DNA from 2 places in the Streptomyces sp. NPDC057486 genome. Region 2 is predicted to be linked to the other one. Evidence: riboswitches for the same ligand, from Rfam matches in the RefSeq annotation. Region 2 holds a riboswitch; the other holds the start of a gene.
The links. A riboswitch is a leader RNA that binds a small molecule or an ion and turns the genes downstream of it on or off. The one in region 2 is predicted to bind thiamine pyrophosphate.
Positions count from the first base shown of each region.

Region 1: it holds a riboswitch for thiamine pyrophosphate, as region 2 does, so the genes downstream of both, thiO (glycine oxidase ThiO) here and thiC (phosphomethylpyrimidine synthase ThiC) in region 2, are expected to answer to the same signal.

Region 1 covers NZ_JBHVEE010000074.1:32,862-37,042, reverse strand. The annotation lists gene ACFU6I_RS29415 (Rv2175c family DNA-binding protein) at 1-183, opposite strand, end outside; gene ACFU6I_RS29410 (peptide-N4-asparagine amidase) at 234-914, opposite strand; gene ACFU6I_RS29405 (NAD(P)/FAD-dependent oxidoreductase) at 930-2,114, opposite strand; gene ACFU6I_RS29400 (hypothetical protein) at 2,212-2,553, opposite strand; TPP riboswitch at 2,605-2,717, shown strand; gene thiO (glycine oxidase ThiO) at 2,715-3,923, shown strand; gene thiS (sulfur carrier protein ThiS) at 3,920-4,138, shown strand; gene ACFU6I_RS29385 (thiazole synthase) at 4,141-4,181, shown strand, end outside.
Region 2 covers NZ_JBHVEE010000027.1:69,692-73,872, reverse strand. The annotation lists gene ACFU6I_RS15610 (SsgA family sporulation/cell division regulator) at 1-151, shown strand, start outside; gene ACFU6I_RS15605 (YibE/F family protein) at 232-1,569, opposite strand; TPP riboswitch at 1,640-1,773, shown strand; gene thiC (phosphomethylpyrimidine synthase ThiC) at 1,766-3,556, shown strand; gene ACFU6I_RS15595 (DUF4241 domain-containing protein) at 3,663-3,896, shown strand; gene ACFU6I_RS15590 (hypothetical protein) at 3,946-4,181, opposite strand, start outside.

The sequences.
Region 1 (4,181 bases), on a different contig from region 2:
GCCGTCGATGAAGGCAGCAGGCACCTGGAGCGCCCGGTTCTCACCACGTCGTACGGCGATGAGCTGGCCTTCCTTGACCAGCTGCCGCACCCGTGTCACCTCGACATCGAACATTTCTGCGATGTCGGGGAGGTGGAGCCAGGCAGGGACGAGAGCATCGATCTTTGCGTCAATCTCGGTCACAGGACAAGCCTGCCATCCCGCACCGACAGCCGATACCCGGACTCATCCCTTCAGGGCCCCGCGAACCACCTCCGCGACGCGGCAACGGGACTGCTTGTCGCCGGTGACCCAGCCGTGGGCCGACTCCAGGAGAGGCGAGCAACAGGCTCCGGTGTCGGTGGTGCCCCGGTACTTCTCGGCCGAGGCTCCGTCCGCGGCGGTGACCACGCCGCCCGTGCGGGCCAGGTCGCACGGGCAGCGTGGTGTCGTCCGTGCACCACGGGCCCGCGGAGCCCGTCCGGGAGGTGTCGATCAGCACACGGCGCAGGGTGACGGAGGCCCTCAGGTCGTAGTTGTCGTAGTCGCCGTAGAACGGGATGTCCATGTCGGCGTCGACGGGGTAGGACCAGGCGTACCGCTGTGCGCTGGTACGCCCGCCCGTCATGGTTCGGCACGATGCCGCCGGAGTGGACGACCGGATACGGCTGGGCGAGGCTCGCAGGGCGCCCGTCCGCCGTGATCTGCACCTCTCGGCAGGGGCCGCCGCCGCAGAGGCAGTCGGGGGCGGTGGCCGAGAGGTCGCTGGGGACCGCGTCGAACCACTGCTCGTCGCAGCCGCCGCGTGCGCAGACCTGCAGGCGCCCGCCGGTCGGACTGCGCGGGAAGGTGACGTCGGTGCTGGTGGAGCCCCCCTGCCGACGCCCAGCCAAGAGGCGTCCGCACGAAGGGGATTGGACACCGGCACCCGTCACGGATCCGTCGGCTTCCTACTGACGCACCGTCGATTTCAGCGGTACGGAGGGATCGGCCGCCCGCACCGGATCGAGCCGCGCCCCCGCCTCGATGAGCTTGCGCCCCTGGGCCAGGTCGCGTGGCCGGCCGACGGCGAGGACGGCGACCAGCGCGCCGTCCCGCAGCCACAGCACCGACCAGGCGGCACCGTCCGGGTCGCCGCGCCACAGCAGCGTGTCGGCACCCCCGTGATGGCCCGCGTACTGCACGAACCGGTCGAACTGCTCGGACCAGAAGTACGGCACGGGGTCGTACGTGAGCGGCTGCGGCGCCCCGCCGGATCCGGCGCCGATGATGTTGGCGGCGGCGGTCCGCGGCCCCTGGACGGCGTTGTCCCAGTGGTGGACGAGGAGGCGCGCGCCGTACCGCGCGGAGGGGAAGGAGGCGCAGTCCCCGACGGCGTACACATCGGGCAGCGAGGTGCGCAGCGCTTCGTCGGCGGTCACCGATCCGTCCGGTCCGAGCGCGATGCCGGAGCCGGCCAGCCAGGCGGTGGCGGGCCGGGCACCGATCCCGACGACCACCGCTCCGGCCTCGAGTGCGCGGCCGTCGGCGAGGACCACGCGGCCGGGCTCGATGCGGGCCACCGGGGCACCGGTGAGGAGTTCGGCGCCGCTCTCCCCGTACCAGCGGGCCATCGGGGCGGCGACCTCGGCGGGCAGGACGCCCGCGAGCGGCCGGTCGGCGGCCTCGACGACGGTGACCTCGCAGCCCGCGGCGCGGGCCGCGGTGGCGAACTCCGCGCCGATCCATCCGGCACCGACCACCACGACGGTGTGCTGCTCACCGAGGACCGGCCGCAGCCGTGCGGCGTCGTCGAGAGTGCGCAGCAGATGGACGCCGCGCACACCCTCCGAGCCCGGGAGCTCGACCGGTTCGGCGCCGGTGGCGATGACCAGGACGTCGTACGGGACGGGGCCCGTCGGGGTGTCCAGTTCGTGCGCCGCGGACCGCACGCCGGTCACGTCGCGGCCCAGTTGCAGCTCGATGTCGAGCGCCTCGAAGTCGATGTCGAAGGCGGAGTCCTCGGCCTTGCCGAGCAGCACCGCCTTGGACAGCGGCGGCCGGTCGTAGGGCTGGTGGGGTTCGGCTCCGATCAGGGTGACCGGGCCGGTGAAGCCCTGTTCCCGCAGGGCCACGGCGGTCTGCACACCGGCCATGCCCGCACCGACGATGACGATGCGGCGCTCGGTCCGCCGGTCCGGCTGCTCAGTCTGCTGCTCGCTCACCTGTCCACCTTAAGCATCTGACGATCCGTCAGCCAGACAGTTCCTCGACCACACTCGTCCCGCTGCCCTCCTGCGACTCCCACTCCCACCGCTCGTCCAGCCGCACCCGGCCGTCCGCGAGGTCGACGACGGTGGAGATGCAGTGTCCGGAAGATGTCGTTCCGTCCTGCTTCAACTGGACGTACCGGAAGTCGAGTCGATCGGCGGTCCTGGTGCCGACGAGATGGCCCCGGACCACGTCGCCGCCCGCGTACTCGGCCCAGATCCGGCCGTCCGCCTCGTGGTACGTGAAGCGGGTACGGGTGCCGACCTGGCCCGGCGCCTGGTCGGCGACCGGCGAGAGGACGAGTCCGTCGAGCGAACGGGCCACGGTGACTGCTCCCTTACAGGGTCCGGGGAACGGGGTCTAGGGTGGCCACCGTAAGGCACTCGCGGGAGCCCGGACGCACCGGGCTGAGAGGGAGGCTGGGCGGCCTCCGACCGTACGAACCTGATCCGGGTCATGCCGGCGAAGGGAGGGGCTGGACGCCCATGCGTTCTTCCGGGAACACATCCGTATCCGCACAAGGATCCGACGTCCTCGTCATCGGGGGCGGGATCATCGGTCTGGTGACCGCCTGGCGGGCTGCGCAGCACGGTCTGCGCACCGCGGTCGTCGACCCCGAACCGGGCGGCGGGGCCGCCCAGGTCGCGGCCGGGATGCTCGCCGCCGTCACCGAACTCCACTACGGCGAGCAGATGCTGCTCGGCCTCAATGTCGCGTCCGCCGCGCGCTACCCGGCCTTCGCGGCCGAACTGGAGGCGGCGAGCGGCCAGGGCATCGGCTTCCGCACCTGTGGCACCCTGGCGGTCGCCCTGGACTCCGACGACCGCGCCCATCTGCGGGAGCTGCACGCGCTGCAGCAGCGTTCGGGGCTGGAGTCGGAGTGGCTCACCGGCCGTGAGTGCCGCCGACTGGAGCCCATGCTGGCGCCGGGCGTACGCGGCGGTCTGCGGGTCGACGGCGACCACCAGGTCGATCCCCGCCGGCTGGCCGCCGCACTGCTGACGGCCTGCGAGCGGGCCGGTGTGGTCTTCCACCGCGACTGGGTGGAACGCCTCGGCGTGAGACGGGGCCGGGCCGCCGGAGCCGTACTCGCGGCCGGTACGGAGCTGGTCGCCGACCAGGTCGTACTCGCCGCGGGCAGCCGCAGCGGGCGGCTCGCCGGGCTGCCGGACGAGGTCGTCCCCCCGGTGCGGCCCGTAAAGGGACAGGTGCTCCGGCTGACGGTGCCCGCCGCGTACGCGCCGTTCCTCACCCGCACCGTGCGGGCCGTGGTCCGGGGCAGCCACGTCTATCTCGTCCCGCGCGAGAACGGCGAGCTCGTCGTCGGCGCGACCAGCGAGGAGATGGGCTGGGACACCACCGTCACGGCGGGCGGGGTGTACGAGCTGCTGCGCGACGCCCACGAGCTGGTGCCCGGCATCACCGAACTGCCGCTCACCGAGACCCGGGCCGGCCTTCGCCCCGCCTCCCCCGACAACGCCCCGCTGCTCGGCCCCACCGCCCTGCCCGGCCTCCACCTCGCCACCGGCCACCACCGCAACGGCGTCCTGCTGACCCCCGTCACCGGTGACGCCATGGCCGAGCTGTTGACCACCGGCGAGCTGCCGGCCGTGGCCCGCCCCTTCGCCCCCGGACGGTTCGCACCCGCCCCGGTACCGCCTTCCTCCTCCGTACGTCAGGAGCAGCCCGCATGACCGACTCCCTTCCGCTCACCGTCTCCGTGAACGGCGATCCCCGTTCGATCGCCGCGGGCACCACCCTGGAGACCCTTGTCGCGACTCTGACGGCGGCGCCCTCCGGGGTTGCCGCGGCTCTCAACGAGACCGTCGTCCCGCGCAGCCGCTGGGCGGACGCCGCCCTCGCCGACGGCGACCGGATCGAAGTCCTCACCGCCGTCCAGGGAGGCTGACCATGTCCGACGATCTCTTCGCCCTCGGCGGCACCACGTTCGG
Region 2 (4,181 bases):
GTTCAGGGCCGGTACAGCGCCACTCGTCGCGTTTCTCGACCGCACGGACAAGCTCGTGCCCCTCGGGCAGGAGTGCACGCTGAGTGACTTCGAGGGCAGCCTGGAAGAGGCGCTGGGCCGGATCCTGGCCAAGGAACAGAACGCCGGCTGAGGAAGACTGCGTGCACGGCCCACCGGCCGATCGAACGTCGTATCTGCCGAACGGGTGATATGTGCTCCGCGTCGAGGTGCTCAATGCCTCGCCCTGCGACGCCGGCCCCTCCCGCCCCGCACGGGTGCCGAAGCTCCTGCTTCCGCGCCGAGCCCTGTGCGGTCCGCGGAGACGACCAGTGCCGCGAGCGCCGTAGTCACCGGCACCGAGGCGACCAGTCCGATCGAGCCGACCAGCGTCCGGACGATCTCCTCCGCCACCAACTCGCTGTTGGCCACCGCCCCCACGCTGCTCTGCGCGATCGAGAACAGCAGCAGGAGGGGAAGCGCGGCGCCCGCGTAGGCGAGTACCAGCGTATTGACCACCGAGGCGATGTGGTCGCGACCGATCCTGATCCCTGCCCGGTACAGCTTTCGCGCACCCATGGCCGGGTCCGCCTGGTGCAGCTCCCAGACCGCCGATGTCTGGGTGACCGTCACGTCGTCGAGCACACCGAGCGAACCGATGATGACGCCGGCCAGCAGCAGGCCGCTCATGTCGATGTGCGGGTAGAGGCCGTGGATCAGACCGGTGTTGTCGTCGGTGTTCCCGGTCAGGCTCGCCCAGCCGATGAAGAGCGAACCGAGCAGCCCGATCAGCAGCAGTGAGATCAGCGTGCCGATGACCGCGACCGAGGTACGGGCGGTCAGACCGTGGCACATGTAGAGCGCGATGAGCATGATCGCGCTGGCCCCGATGACTGCGACGAGCAGCGGATTCGACCCTTGCAGGATCGCGGGGAGGATGAACAGGGTCAGTACGGCGAACGACACGGCGAGCGCGACCAGCGCCATCAACCCACGCATTCTGCCGACGACGACCACTGCGAGAGCGAAGATCCCGGCCAGCAGTGCCATCGGGAACTTCCGGTCCACATCCGTCACGGAGTACTGCAGGTCATGGGGCGCGTCCGGGGCGTACGCCACGACCACCCCCTGACCCTCGCGCAGCTGCCGGGGGGCATCGGGCTGAACGATCTCGACGAACGTGCGCCCCTTGTCGTGCCCGGTCGTCACCTCGACCGTGGCCTTCTCGCACAGACCTGGTTCCTGGCCGGCGCCCGCGCCCCCCGATGGCGTGGTGGTGCCGCCCGTGACCGGTGTCTGCGCGGCGTTCACGTCCTTGCAGTCGACCTTGTCGACGCTCACCACCTTGCCCTGCTGGGTCTGCCGGTCGAAACCGACACCGGTGCGCTCGTGCGCGGGTGCACCGCCCGGCCAGAGGACCATCAGGCCGACGACGACCGCCGTGGCGAAGGGGATCAGCACGGCCGCGATGACCTTGCGCAGATGTTTGGAGACCGGTGCAGCGGGGCCATGGCTGTGCGAATGCCCGTGCTGATGGTCCTGTGATTCGGGGGGGCTCTGGAGGGACGTCACCGGGCGATCATCGCAAGAAGCTACAGGCCCTCTGTCCAGCACGCCGGAACAGGCGCTAGCGTGGTGGCACCTTTGCACACGCGGGAGCTCGGAGCACCGGGCTGAGAGGGCGCTGATATCCGTACATCCGTACGGGACAGGCTGCGCCGACCGCCGAACCTGTTACCGGGTAATGCCGGCGTAGGGAGTAGGTCTCATGACCACATCGGACGCACGCACGCCTGCCTCGAATCAGAGCGACGAGGCCGGAAAGTCCATCGGCTGGCACAAGGGATACGTCCAGGGCCCGCGCCCGGACCTCCAGGTGCCGGTGCGAAAGGTGCACCTCACCAACGGCAAGGACGTGACGCTGTACGACACGTCGGGGCCGTACACCGATCCCGCCACCGAAACCGACGTACGTCGCGGTCTCGCACCCCTGCGCGAGAACTGGATCATTGCCCGTGGCGACACCGAGGAGTACGCGGGCCGCCCCGTCCGCCCCGAGGACGACGGGCTCAAGCACACCTCGCCGCGCGGCGGACTGCGTAACCTCGACGCCGTCTTCCCCGGCCGTCCGCGTCAGCCGCGCCGCAGCCGTGACGGGCAGCCCGTCACCCAGCTCGCGTATGCCCGCCGGGGCGAGATCACCCCGGAGATGGAGTACGTGGCGATCCGGGAGAACGTCGAACCCGAGGTCGTACGCGAGGAGATCGCGGCGGGCCGGGCGGTCCTGCCGGCCAACGTCAACCACCCGGAGATCGAGCCGATGATCATCGGCAAGCGGTTCCTGGTGAAGGTCAACGCCAACATCGGCAACTCCGCGGTCACTTCCTCCATCGAGGAGGAGGTCGAGAAGATGACCTGGGCGACGCGATGGGGCGCCGACACGGTCATGGACCTCTCCACCGGCCGCAATATTCACACCACCCGTGAGTGGGTGCTCCGCAACTCCCCCGTGCCGATCGGCACCGTGCCCCTCTACCAGGCCCTCGAAAAGGTCGACGGCAGGGCGGAGGAACTGACCTGGGAGATCTACAAGGACACCGTGATCGAGCAGGCCGAGCAGGGCGTCGACTACATGACGGTCCACGCCGGCGTGCGGCTGCCGTATGTCCCGCTCACCGCCCGGCGCAAGACCGGGATCGTATCCCGCGGTGGGTCGATCATGGCCGCGTGGTGCCTGGCGCACCACAAGGAATCGTTCCTGTACGAGAACTTCGAGGAGCTCTGCGAGATCCTCGCGACGTACGACGTGACGTATTCGCTGGGCGACGGACTGCGCCCCGGTTCGATCGCCGATGCCAACGACGAGGCGCAGTTCGCGGAACTGCGCACGCTGGGCGAGCTCAACTCGGTCGCCAAGCGGTTCGGCGTCCAGACCATGATCGAGGGCCCGGGCCATGTCCCGATGCACAAGATCAAGGAGAACATCGACCTCCAGCAGGAGATCTGCGAGGAGGCGCCGTTCTACACGCTCGGCCCGCTGACCACCGATATCGCCCCTGCGTACGACCACATCACCTCGGGCATCGGCGCGGCGATGATCGCCTGGTGGGGGACGGCGATGCTCTGTTACGTGACGCCCAAGGAGCACCTGGGCCTGCCCAACCGGGACGACGTGAAGACGGGCGTCATCACCTACAAGATCGCGGCCCACGCCGCGGACCTCGCCAAGGGGCACCCGGGGGCGCAGGACTGGGACGACGCACTGTCGGACGCGCGGTTCGAGTTCCGCTGGGAGGACCAGTTCAACCTGGCACTCGACCCGGACACCGCGCGGGAGTTCCACGACGAGACGCTGCCGGCCGAGCCGGCGAAGACGGCCCACTTCTGTTCGATGTGCGGCCCGAAGTTCTGCTCGATGAAGATCAGCCGAAGCATCTCGGAGCAGTTCGGCGGCGACGAGCCCGCGGCGACCGAGGCCGAGATCGCCGAGGGCATGATGAAGAAGTCGGCGGAGTTCGCGGCCGCCGGCAACCGGGTGTACCTCCCGCTCACCGACTGAGTGGCCGTACCGGAACGGCCCGCGGCCCCCGGAGACCACCGGGGGAGCCGCGGGCCGCTCCACCGGCCACCCGCCGGCTGTCGGTGGTAGCCGTCACGGTTCCCGCGTGTGCCGGGCCGGATGGGGAGGCGCAGAGGTGAGTGACGCTCCTGTCATGTCCTGGGAGACGGCCCTGGGTACGGATGACGATGTCCGGCTGCTCGGGGACGGCGAGGCGCATGGATTCAGCACGGACGGCACCACCGGCTGCGTCGCCGACGCCGCAGCCGTGCGGCCGGGAGAACGGCAGGCCACTGGAGCCCGGTGCGGTGGGTCACTGTGGCGAAGGTGCACGTTGTAGAGCTCTTCGTGCGCGGTGTCCACGAGGCAGACCGGGTCGCGGCGCCCGGTCAGTCCGGTTCGTGTTCCGGGCCGCCGAATTCCGGGCTGGTGAAGTCCGGGCTCGTGAACGACGGGCGGGGGCCTGCCGCCGGCCCGTCGTCCGGCCCCGTGAAGTCCGGTCTGCTGTAGCCGATCTTCGGGATTCGGTTGGCCGACGGTTGCGGTGCGCGCGATGCGGCACGTGCGGTGGGATCGGCGAGTGCGTCGCGCAGGAACGGCAGGATGCCGCGCTCCAGCAGCGCAT